2 regions of the Kribbella sp. NBC_00889 genome follow, and region 1 is predicted to be linked to the other one. Evidence: riboswitches for the same ligand, from Rfam matches in the RefSeq annotation. Region 1 holds a riboswitch; the other holds the start of a gene.
What was found. Region 1 has a riboswitch for cobalamin ahead of OG817_RS18480 (putative cobaltochelatase). Riboswitches for the same ligand answer to the same signal wherever they lie in the genome.
Positions count from the first base shown of each region.

Region 2: another riboswitch for cobalamin. It lies ahead of OG817_RS06215 (ribonucleoside-diphosphate reductase subunit alpha); the one in region 1 lies ahead of OG817_RS18480 (putative cobaltochelatase).

Region 1 covers NZ_CP108783.1:3,785,233-3,789,703, reverse strand. The annotation lists gene OG817_RS18485 (AAA family ATPase) at 1-953, opposite strand, end outside; cobalamin riboswitch at 1,043-1,175, shown strand; gene OG817_RS18480 (putative cobaltochelatase) at 1,248-3,287, shown strand; gene cobO (cob(I)yrinic acid a,c-diamide adenosyltransferase) at 3,287-3,901, shown strand; gene OG817_RS18470 (cobyrinate a,c-diamide synthase) at 3,945-4,471, shown strand, end outside.
Region 2 covers NZ_CP108783.1:1,280,436-1,284,906, reverse strand. The annotation lists gene OG817_RS06225 (Fic family protein) at 1-410, shown strand, start outside; gene OG817_RS06220 (DinB family protein) at 470-1,051, shown strand; cobalamin riboswitch at 1,155-1,298, shown strand; gene OG817_RS06215 (ribonucleoside-diphosphate reductase subunit alpha) at 1,431-4,244, shown strand; gene OG817_RS06210 (ribonucleotide-diphosphate reductase subunit beta) at 4,205-4,471, shown strand, end outside.

The DNA of each region.
Region 1 (4,471 bases):
TGATTCGCGTCGATCCCATGGCCGGATGCGACCTGGCTCAGTACCGCGGACGACGTCGGGCGACCGCCAACGGCGAGAACTCTGGTGAGCAGCCGGGCCTGTTCGCTGAGGCCGTGCCAGGTGGCGAGCAGAGCTTCCCCGAGTGCGGCCGGGACTGTTGGAGGCAGACTGCGCTCGGAGCCGGACAGACCGCGGACCATGAGTTCGACGAGATAGGGGTTGCCGTCCGACCTGGCCAGGACCTCGGTCGCGAGCTCGATGTCGGGCGTGTGGCCGAGCAGTCCTTCGATCTGGTTGCTGACGGCCCCCAGGTCGAGCGGTTGCAAGGAAATCTCGCCGAAGTACGGCATCCGGCGCATGTCGGCCAGCCAGGAGTGGAGTGGATGCCCCTCGCCGCGTTCCTCGGTCCTGCAGGTGGCGATCAGGACCAGCCGCTGGACCCGGAATCCGGCGATCAGGTAGGACAGCACGTCCAGCGAGGCCACGTCGGCCCACTGCAGGTCGTCGATGACGACCACCGTCGGGCGCTGGTCCGCGATCCGGTTCAGCACGAGATCGACCAGCATCGGCAGCCGCGTCGAGTCGATGCCGTCGGCCGCGCTGCCGCTGCCGTTCGTGCCGATCGAGGGAAGCAAGGCGGTCAGCCCATCGGTCGCGGCGAGGATCCGCTCCCGCTCGTCCGCGTCGGCCTGGCTGAGCCAGTCCTGCAGTGCGCCGCTGATCGGGGCGAACGGAACCGACGCGCCACCGAAGTGCACGCACGATCCCCACAGGACGGTCAGCCGCGGATCCCGGCACATCTCCCGCGCCAAGCGGCTCTTTCCGATGCCGGCTTCACCGTGGATCACGATCGCGCGCGGGATCCCGCCGACGGCGTCGCGCAGCACGTCGCCGAGCAGTTCCTGTTCGACGGCCCGTCCCGCAAACCGATGATCGGCCCGAAGACCCCCCATGCCACCTCAGTGAACACCCATCCGCGCCCAACCGACAGGCCCACCACCGCCGGGTGCGGGTGTGAACCTGGTCGCTGAGGGATGGGTGGCGTGTGTCATGATCGGGCGGACGGTTGTGGAGGAACACCGGTGACCGGCTTCGGCCGGGAGTCCGGGGCGGTCCCGCCACTGTGACCGGGGTGAATCCCGGAAGCCAGGACATCCACCTCCGTCCGTCGGACTGCGGTCTCCGTGGTACGGCGTACCAGCTGCCGGCGGGCGTGGATACCCGCTCGACGAAGGGATCCACCGCTCATGCGGCCTGCCTCACCGTCCAGTGGTTTCCCGTTCACCGCCGTGGTCGGGATGGACGATCTTCAGCTCGCCCTGATTCTGGCCGCGATCTCGCCGGCGATCGGTGGGGTGCTGATCCGGGGCGAGAAGGGTACGGCGAAGTCGACCGCGGTCCGCGCACTGACCGAGATCCTGCCGACGGTGGACGTCGTACCGGGCTGCCGCTTCTCCTGCGACCCCGACCACCCGGACCCGGCCTGTCCCGACGGGCCGCATTCGTCGGTCAGCGACTCCCGGCCGGCCGGGCTGGTCGAGCTTCCAGTGGGTGCGACCGAGGACCGTGTGCTCGGGTCGTTGCATCTCGAGAAGGCGCTGGCCGAGGGCATCACCGCATACGAGCCTGGACTGCTGGCCGCGGCGCACCGCGGGATCCTGTACGTCGACGAGGTCAATCTCCTGCACGACCATCTGGTCGACGTACTGCTCGATGCGGCGGCGATGGGACGTGCGACGGTCGAGCGGGACGGGGTGTCGGTCACGCACCCGGCGCGGTTCGTCCTGGTCGGCACGATGAACCCGGAGGAGGGTGAGCTGCGGCCGCAGCTGCTCGACCGGTTCGGGCTGACTGTTGATGTCGTCGCCAGCCGGGATCCTGCCGTCCGGGTCGAGGTGATGCGGGCTCGGCTCGGATACGAGGCTGATCCGGATGCCTTCATTGCTCGGTACGACGGTCCGCAGCGCGAGCTCGCCGAGCGCATTGTCAAGGCTCGTGCCCTGCTGACCGAGGTGATTCTCACCGACTCCGCTTTGCGTCAGATCGCGGAGATCTGCGCGTCGTTCGACGTCGACGGGATGCGGGCCGACCTGGTCACCGCGCGTACGGCGGTTGCCCACGCTGCCTGGTCCGGGCGCACTGTGGTCGAGGTGGATGATGTACGCGCGGCCGCCAAGCTGGCGTTGCCGCACCGGCGTCGTCGAAATCCGTTCGACGCTCCAGGTCTTGACGAGGACCAACTGGAAGAGGCGATCAACAACAGCACTCCGCCCCCGGAGGACCCGGACGACGATCCGGACGGTCCAGGCGGTCCGGGCGGGGGAGCGGATCCCGCGGACGACGGCAGTCCGGCCGACGCGGACGCGGACCCTGCCGACTCCACCGCAGACTCGGCGGGAGCCGACCGGGATGGGTCAGAAGGCGGCGAGGCGAGTGGCCGGCCTGGGCCGGCGCCGGCTGGTGAGGTAGTCGGCAGCTCGGAGCCCTACAAGGCGCGGTTACTCAGTGTGCAGGCCGCCGGGACAGGCGTCGCTGGTCGGCGGTCCCGGGCGATCACCGAGGTCGGGCGCGTAGTGGGCGACCGTTCACGGGCAGGACGTGAGGCAGGCCGCCCGCATCTCCTGGCAACGATCCGATCCGCGGCGCCGCATCAGCATGCGCGCGGGCGGACCGGGCCGGGGCTCGCGGTGCGGGCGGCGGATGTGCGGCTCGCCGTACGAGAAGGGCGCGAGGGCAACCTCGTGCTGTTCTGCGTGGACGCGTCCGGCTCGATGGGGACGAAGAAGCGGATGGGTGAGGTGAAGACCGCGATCGTCTCGCTCCTCCTGGACGCGTACCAGCGCCGTGACACCGTCGGCCTCGTCACGTTCGCCGGTGCCGCCGCGACGGTCGCCCTGCCGCCCACCGGCAGCGTCGAGACCGCCGTACGCCGGCTTGAATCGCTGCCGACGGGCGGACGTACGCCGCTCGCCGAGGGACTGCTGCAAGCCGCCGAGGTACTGCGGATCGCCGCGATCCGCGACCCACGTCGACGCCCACTGCTCGTGCTCGTCACCGACGGCCGAGCCACCCACGGAGACAACGCGTTCGCCCGCGCCCGCCAGGCGGCCGGCTGGCTTGCCCAGCACGGAATCGCCACGGTGGTCGTCGATTGCGAGCCGCGCCGCGGCGTCCGGCTCGGGCTGGCCGGGGAGCTCGCGGCCGACCTCGGCGCCGAGTACCTCGATCTCGGTGAAGTTGCCGCTGGCAACCTCATCCGCACGGTGACGGACCGGAGGGCGGCCTGATGCCGAAGGGGCAGCCCAGTGTGGTGCCGCAGGACGGCCTGACGACCCGCCAGCGCCGGAACCGGCCGCTGCTGATGGTGCACACCGGTGAGATGAAGGGAAAGTCGACGGCCGCCTTCGGGATGGCTCTGCGCGGCTGGAACCAGGGCTGGAACATCGGTGTGTTCCAGTTCGTCAAGAGCGCGAAGTGGAAGGTCGGCGAGGAGAGCGCGTTCAAGGCGCTCGGTGAGTTGCACACGGCGACCGGTCAGGGCGGGCCGGTCGAGTGGCACAAGATGGGCGAGGGGTGGAGCTGGTCGCGGAAGGCCGGCACCGAGGAGGACCACGCCGCCGACGCGCTGGAGGGCTGGCGCGAGATCCAGCGCCGGATCGCCGCGCAGACACACGACCTGTACGTCCTGGACGAGTTCACGTACCCGATGAAGTGGGGCTGGGTCGACGTCGACGAGGTGATCGAGACGCTGACGAACCGGCCCGGTCACCAGTACGTCGTGATCACCGGACGCAACGCGGACCAGCGCCTGCTGGACGCCGCCGACCTGGTCACCGAGATGACCAAGGTCAAGCACCCGATGGACACAGGCCAGAAGGGTCAGAAGGGCATCGAGTGGTAACGCCCGGCGGGGTCAGGGAACGCGCCGCAGTGGGGGAGACCCGGTGATCCCGCGGGTTGTGGTGGCGGCGCCGGCTTCGGGGGCTGGGAAGACCACGGTCGCCGTTGGGTTGATGGCGGCGCTGCGGCGGGCCGGGCGCACGGTCGCCGGGTTCAAAGTGGGGCCGGACTACATCGATCCTGGGTTCCACGCGGTCGCCACGGGTCGTCCCGGGCGGAACCTCGATCCGATGCTGTCCGGCGAGGAGCGCGTCGGCCCGCTGTTCGCTCACGGTGCCGCTGGCGCAGACCTCGCCGTTGTCGAAGGCGTGATGGGGCTGTACGACGGCGCCCTCGGGACCGAAGGGTTCTCGTCCACCGCCCACGTCGCGAAGTTGCTCAAGGCACCTGTGGTGCTGGTGGTCGAGGCGTCGGCTGCGGGTCGAAGCGTCGGCGCCGTCGTCCAGGGTTTCGTTGCCTTCGACACCGAGATCCGCATCGTCGGCGTCATCCTGAACAAGGTCGGTTCGGACCGTCACGAGGCCGAGGTCCGGGCCGGAGTGGCGCCGACCGGCGTACCGGTGCTCGGTGT
Region 2 (4,471 bases), 2.5 Mb from region 1:
TCGCGATGGCTTGTAGCCACGCGACGGCGGAGGCCGCTCGCTTCGAGCAGACGGCGGCCGAACTGAAGTCCGCATGGCGCGAGCGAGCCGCGCCTGTCCGCGGCGGCTCGGCAGCCGACCTGCTCATCGAGGCGCTGCCTGCCGCGCCGGTGCTCACGCTCGCAGCGGCCGCGCAACTTGTCGACCGCTCCCAGCAGGCGACCAACCAGGGTCTGGCGAGGCTCGTCGAGGCCGGCATCCTGCGTGAGATCACCGACGGCCGACGCAACCGCGTCTACGAGGCGCCCGAACTGATCGACGCGTTCACCCTGCTCGAACGCCGCTTCGCCAGCCCGGCCGCGGACACCCGGATCGAGCCGCCTAGCAGACCGGTTCCATCGAGGCCAGCACCAACACGCAACGCACATTGACTTTCGTCTCCCGAGCGAGCAAGAATTCGAACATATGTTCGATCATACAGGGAGAGATGATGCCAGAGCCGTTCGACTGGGACATCCTGCACCGGCCATCGGCGATGGCCATGGTCCGGGGCCAGCTCGGCTTCAGCTGGATGGTGCTGTCCGGCCGGCTCGCGCAGTTGACCGACGACCAGTACTTCTGGCGACCGAGCAGCGAGGCGCTGACCGTCGTACGCCGGCACTACACCGGGCGGTTCCGATCACTCGGGTCCGGCGAGTGGGTCGCGCAGTGGCCCGACGAGCCGGACCATCGCGGACCACGCACGATCGCCTGGCTGATCGCCCATCTGACCGAGACGTTCTTCGAGCGCTGGGAGTGGACCTTCGGCGCGAGCCAACAGGGACGTGCCGACATCACCCTGCACGGCAACGCGCGCGATGCGGTGGCGTGGCTGACCCACTGGGTCGAGGCCTGGCAGGACGCGATCGCCGCTCTCGACGAGGAGCAGGTGATGACGATCGGCCTCAGCCAGGCGACCGAGCTGGACGCGGGCGAGCCGTTCGGTCACGTCGTACTGCGGCTGAATCGCGAGCTGATCCACCATGGCTCGGAGATCATGACGCTGCAGGACCTCTACGCGGTCGCGGCGTGAGGACCACAACATGTGCGACACGCGGCGTGGCGCTACCACAAGATGTAGGGGCTGCCGCTTAGCATCACTACTGCTGGTGGTTCGGAGTGGCTCTGCATATTTGGACAGCTCATCGCGTCCTGGCACCACAAGATGTGGGGCCACGCCGAGGCAACAGGGGAATCCGGTGCGAGTCCGGAACTGCCCCGCAACGGTGAGCGGAAGCCTTCCGCGAGTCCGGATACCTGCCACCAGCGCGTGCACCGCCGGTGCACGTGGTCCGAGACCTCGCGGGTGGGTCGCAGGGCGTGGCGGCAGTGTTCCCGGCCGGTGCTGCCGGCCCCGTCGTGCGCCCCTCCGCGTGGCTCCGGTCCTCCGAACTCTTTTGGAGACAACACCTGTGACGATTGCTTCCTCATCCCGGTCGGCGACAGCCGACCGGTCGGTCCAGCTGACCGTCGTACGCCGCGACGGCGGCCACACCGGTTTCGACCAGACCAAGATCTCGGTCGCCATGACCAAGGCGTTCCTCGCCGTCGAGGGTGCCGAGGCGGGCACCACCCACCGGGTCCGTGACCTGGTGACGGACCTGACCGGCCGGGTCGTCGAGGCCCTGACGAGCCGCGGTGACGCCCGCCGCAGCCTGCAGGTCGAGGACATCCAGGACCAGGTCGAGCTGGCGCTGATGCGCGCCGGCGAGCACCAGGTCGCCCGTGCGTACGTCCTCTACCGCGAGGAGCGCACCAAGGCCCGCACCCCGGCCGACCCTTCCGGTATCACCGACAAGCCCACGCTCAGCGTCCGCGCGGCCGACGGCAGCATCGCGCCGCTCGATGTCGACAGGTTGCGCGTGATCGTCGCGGAGGCGGCCACGGGTCTGGACGCGGTCGACCCCGAGCTGATCCTCGACGAGACCCTTGGCTCCTGCTACGACGGCATCGCACAACACGAGGTCGAGCTCGCTCTGGTGATGGCCGCCCGGTCGTACGTCGAGACCGAGCCGCAGTACAGCTTCGCCGCGTCCCGGCTGCTGCTCGACCAGATCCGTCGCGAGGCGCTCGGCCGGGTCCACGGCGAGCCGCGGCAGGCGAGCCAGGCGGAGATGGCCCAGGCGTACGTGGACTACTTCCCGCGCTACGTCGAACTCGGGGTCGAAGCCGGGCATCTCGATCCCGAGCTGGCCACCTTCGACCTCCCGCGCCTCGCCGCCGCGATCCGGCCCGAGCGCGACCTGGACTTCACCTTCCTCAGCCTGCAGACCTTGTACGACCGCTACCTGCTGCACATCGACAAGGTGCGCTTCGAGCTGCCGCAGGCGCTTTTCCTGCGCGTCGCGATGGGGATAGCGCTGCGCGAGGACGACCGTGACGCCAAGGCCATCGAGTTCTACGAAATGCTCAGCTCGTTCCGGTTCATGACGTCGACGCCGATCCTGTTCAACTCCGGCACGACCCGACCGCAGCTGTCTGCCTGCTTCCTGACCACAGTCCAGGACGACCTGGCCGAGATCTTCGCAGGCATCCGCAACAACGCGCTGCTCGCCAAGTACTCCGGCGGCCTCGGCAACGACTGGACCCCGGTGCGCGGCATCGGCGCCAGGATCCGCGGGACCAACGGTGAGTCGCAGGGCGTCGTACCGTTCCTGAAGATCGCCAACGACACCGCGGTCGCGGTGAACCAGGGTGGCAAGCGCAAGGGTGCGGTCTGCGCGTACCTCGAGACCTGGCACATCGATATCGAGGAGTTCCTCGATCTGCGCAAGAACACCGGAGACGAGCGGCGCCGTACCCACGACATGAACACCGCGAACTGGGTCCCCGACCTGTTCATGCAACGGGTCGAGGCCGGCGGCGACTGGACACTCTTCTCCCCCGACGACGTGCCCGAGCTGCACGACCTGTACGGCACTGCGTTCGCGGAGGCTTACCGCGGTTACGAGCAGGCCGCGGACCGTGGCGAGATCCGGGTGTTCAAGCGGGTCAAGGCGGTCGATCTGTGGCGGCGGATGCTCACGGTGCTCTTCGAGACCGGGCACCCGTGGATCACGTTCAAGGACCCGTGCAACCTGCGCTCGCCGCAGCAGCACGACGGTGTCGTCCACTCCTCGAACCTGTGCACCGAGATCACCCTGAACACCAGCGCCGACGAGATCGCCGTCTGCAACCTCGGCTCGGTGAACCTGGCTGCCCACGTCACACCTGACGGGCTGGACGCCGAGCTGCTCCGCGACACCGTCATGGCGGCGGTCCGGATGCTCGACAACACCATCGACACGAACTTCTACACCACGCCCGAGTCGGAGCGGTCGAACCTGCGGCACCGGCCGATCAGTCTCGGCCTGATGGGGTTCTCCGACGCACTCTTCCGGCTACGGATACCGTATGCCTCAGAGGCGGCGGTCGCCTTCGCCGACAGCTCGATGGAGCAGATCAGCTACCACGCGATCGAGGCGTCCAGCGATCTCGCCGCCGAGCGCGGCCGCTACTCGTCGTACGACGGATCGCTGTGGAGCCAGGGCATCCTGCCGATCGACTCGCTCGAGCTGCTCAAGACGGCGCGGGACGGCGACCTGATCGTTGACCAGAGCAAGCAGCTCGACTGGGACGCGCTCCGGCAGAAGGTCCGGCGCGACGGCATGCGCAACTCCAACGTGATGGCGATCGCGCCGACCGCGACGATCTCCAACATCTGCGGGGTGAGCCAGTCGATCGAGCCGACGTACAGCAACCTGTTCGTGAAGTCGAACATGTCGGGTGAGTTCACCGTGGCGAACCCGTACCTCGTGGCCGACCTGAAGGCGCGCGGGCTGTGGGACCAGGTGATGGTGTCCGACCTCAAGTACCACGACGGCATCCTGGCGGGGATCGAGCGGATCCCGGCCGACCTGCGCGAGCTGTACGCGACGGCCTTCGAGATCGACCCGATGTGGCTGGTCAAGGCGGCGTCGCGGCGGCAGAAATGGATCGACCAGTCGCAGTCGCTGAACCTCTACATGGCCGCGCCGTCGGGCCGGGCGCTGGACGAGCTCTACAGGTCGACTTGGCGGTATGGACTCAAGACGACCTATTACCTGCGTTCCCAGTCAGCCACCCATGTGGAGAAGTCCACGCTCCAAGGGACGGACGGCCGGCTGAACGCCGTACAAGTTGCGCTTCCCGAGCCCAGCGGAGCCGTTTGCGCCATCGACGACCCGGACTGCGAGGCCTGCCAGTGACGACCGGATTGGGAGAGATCGCCGTCGGGGCGTCCCGGGTCGAGGTCGCCGACAAGGCGATGATCAACGCGCGGGCGGACGTGAACCAGTTGCTGCCTTTGAAGTACCGGTGGGCCTGGGAGAAGTACCTTGCCGCCTGCAACAACCACTGGATGCCGACGGAGGTGTCCATGCAAGCTGACATCTCGTTATGGAAGTCGCGGGACGGCCTCACCGAGGACGAGCGG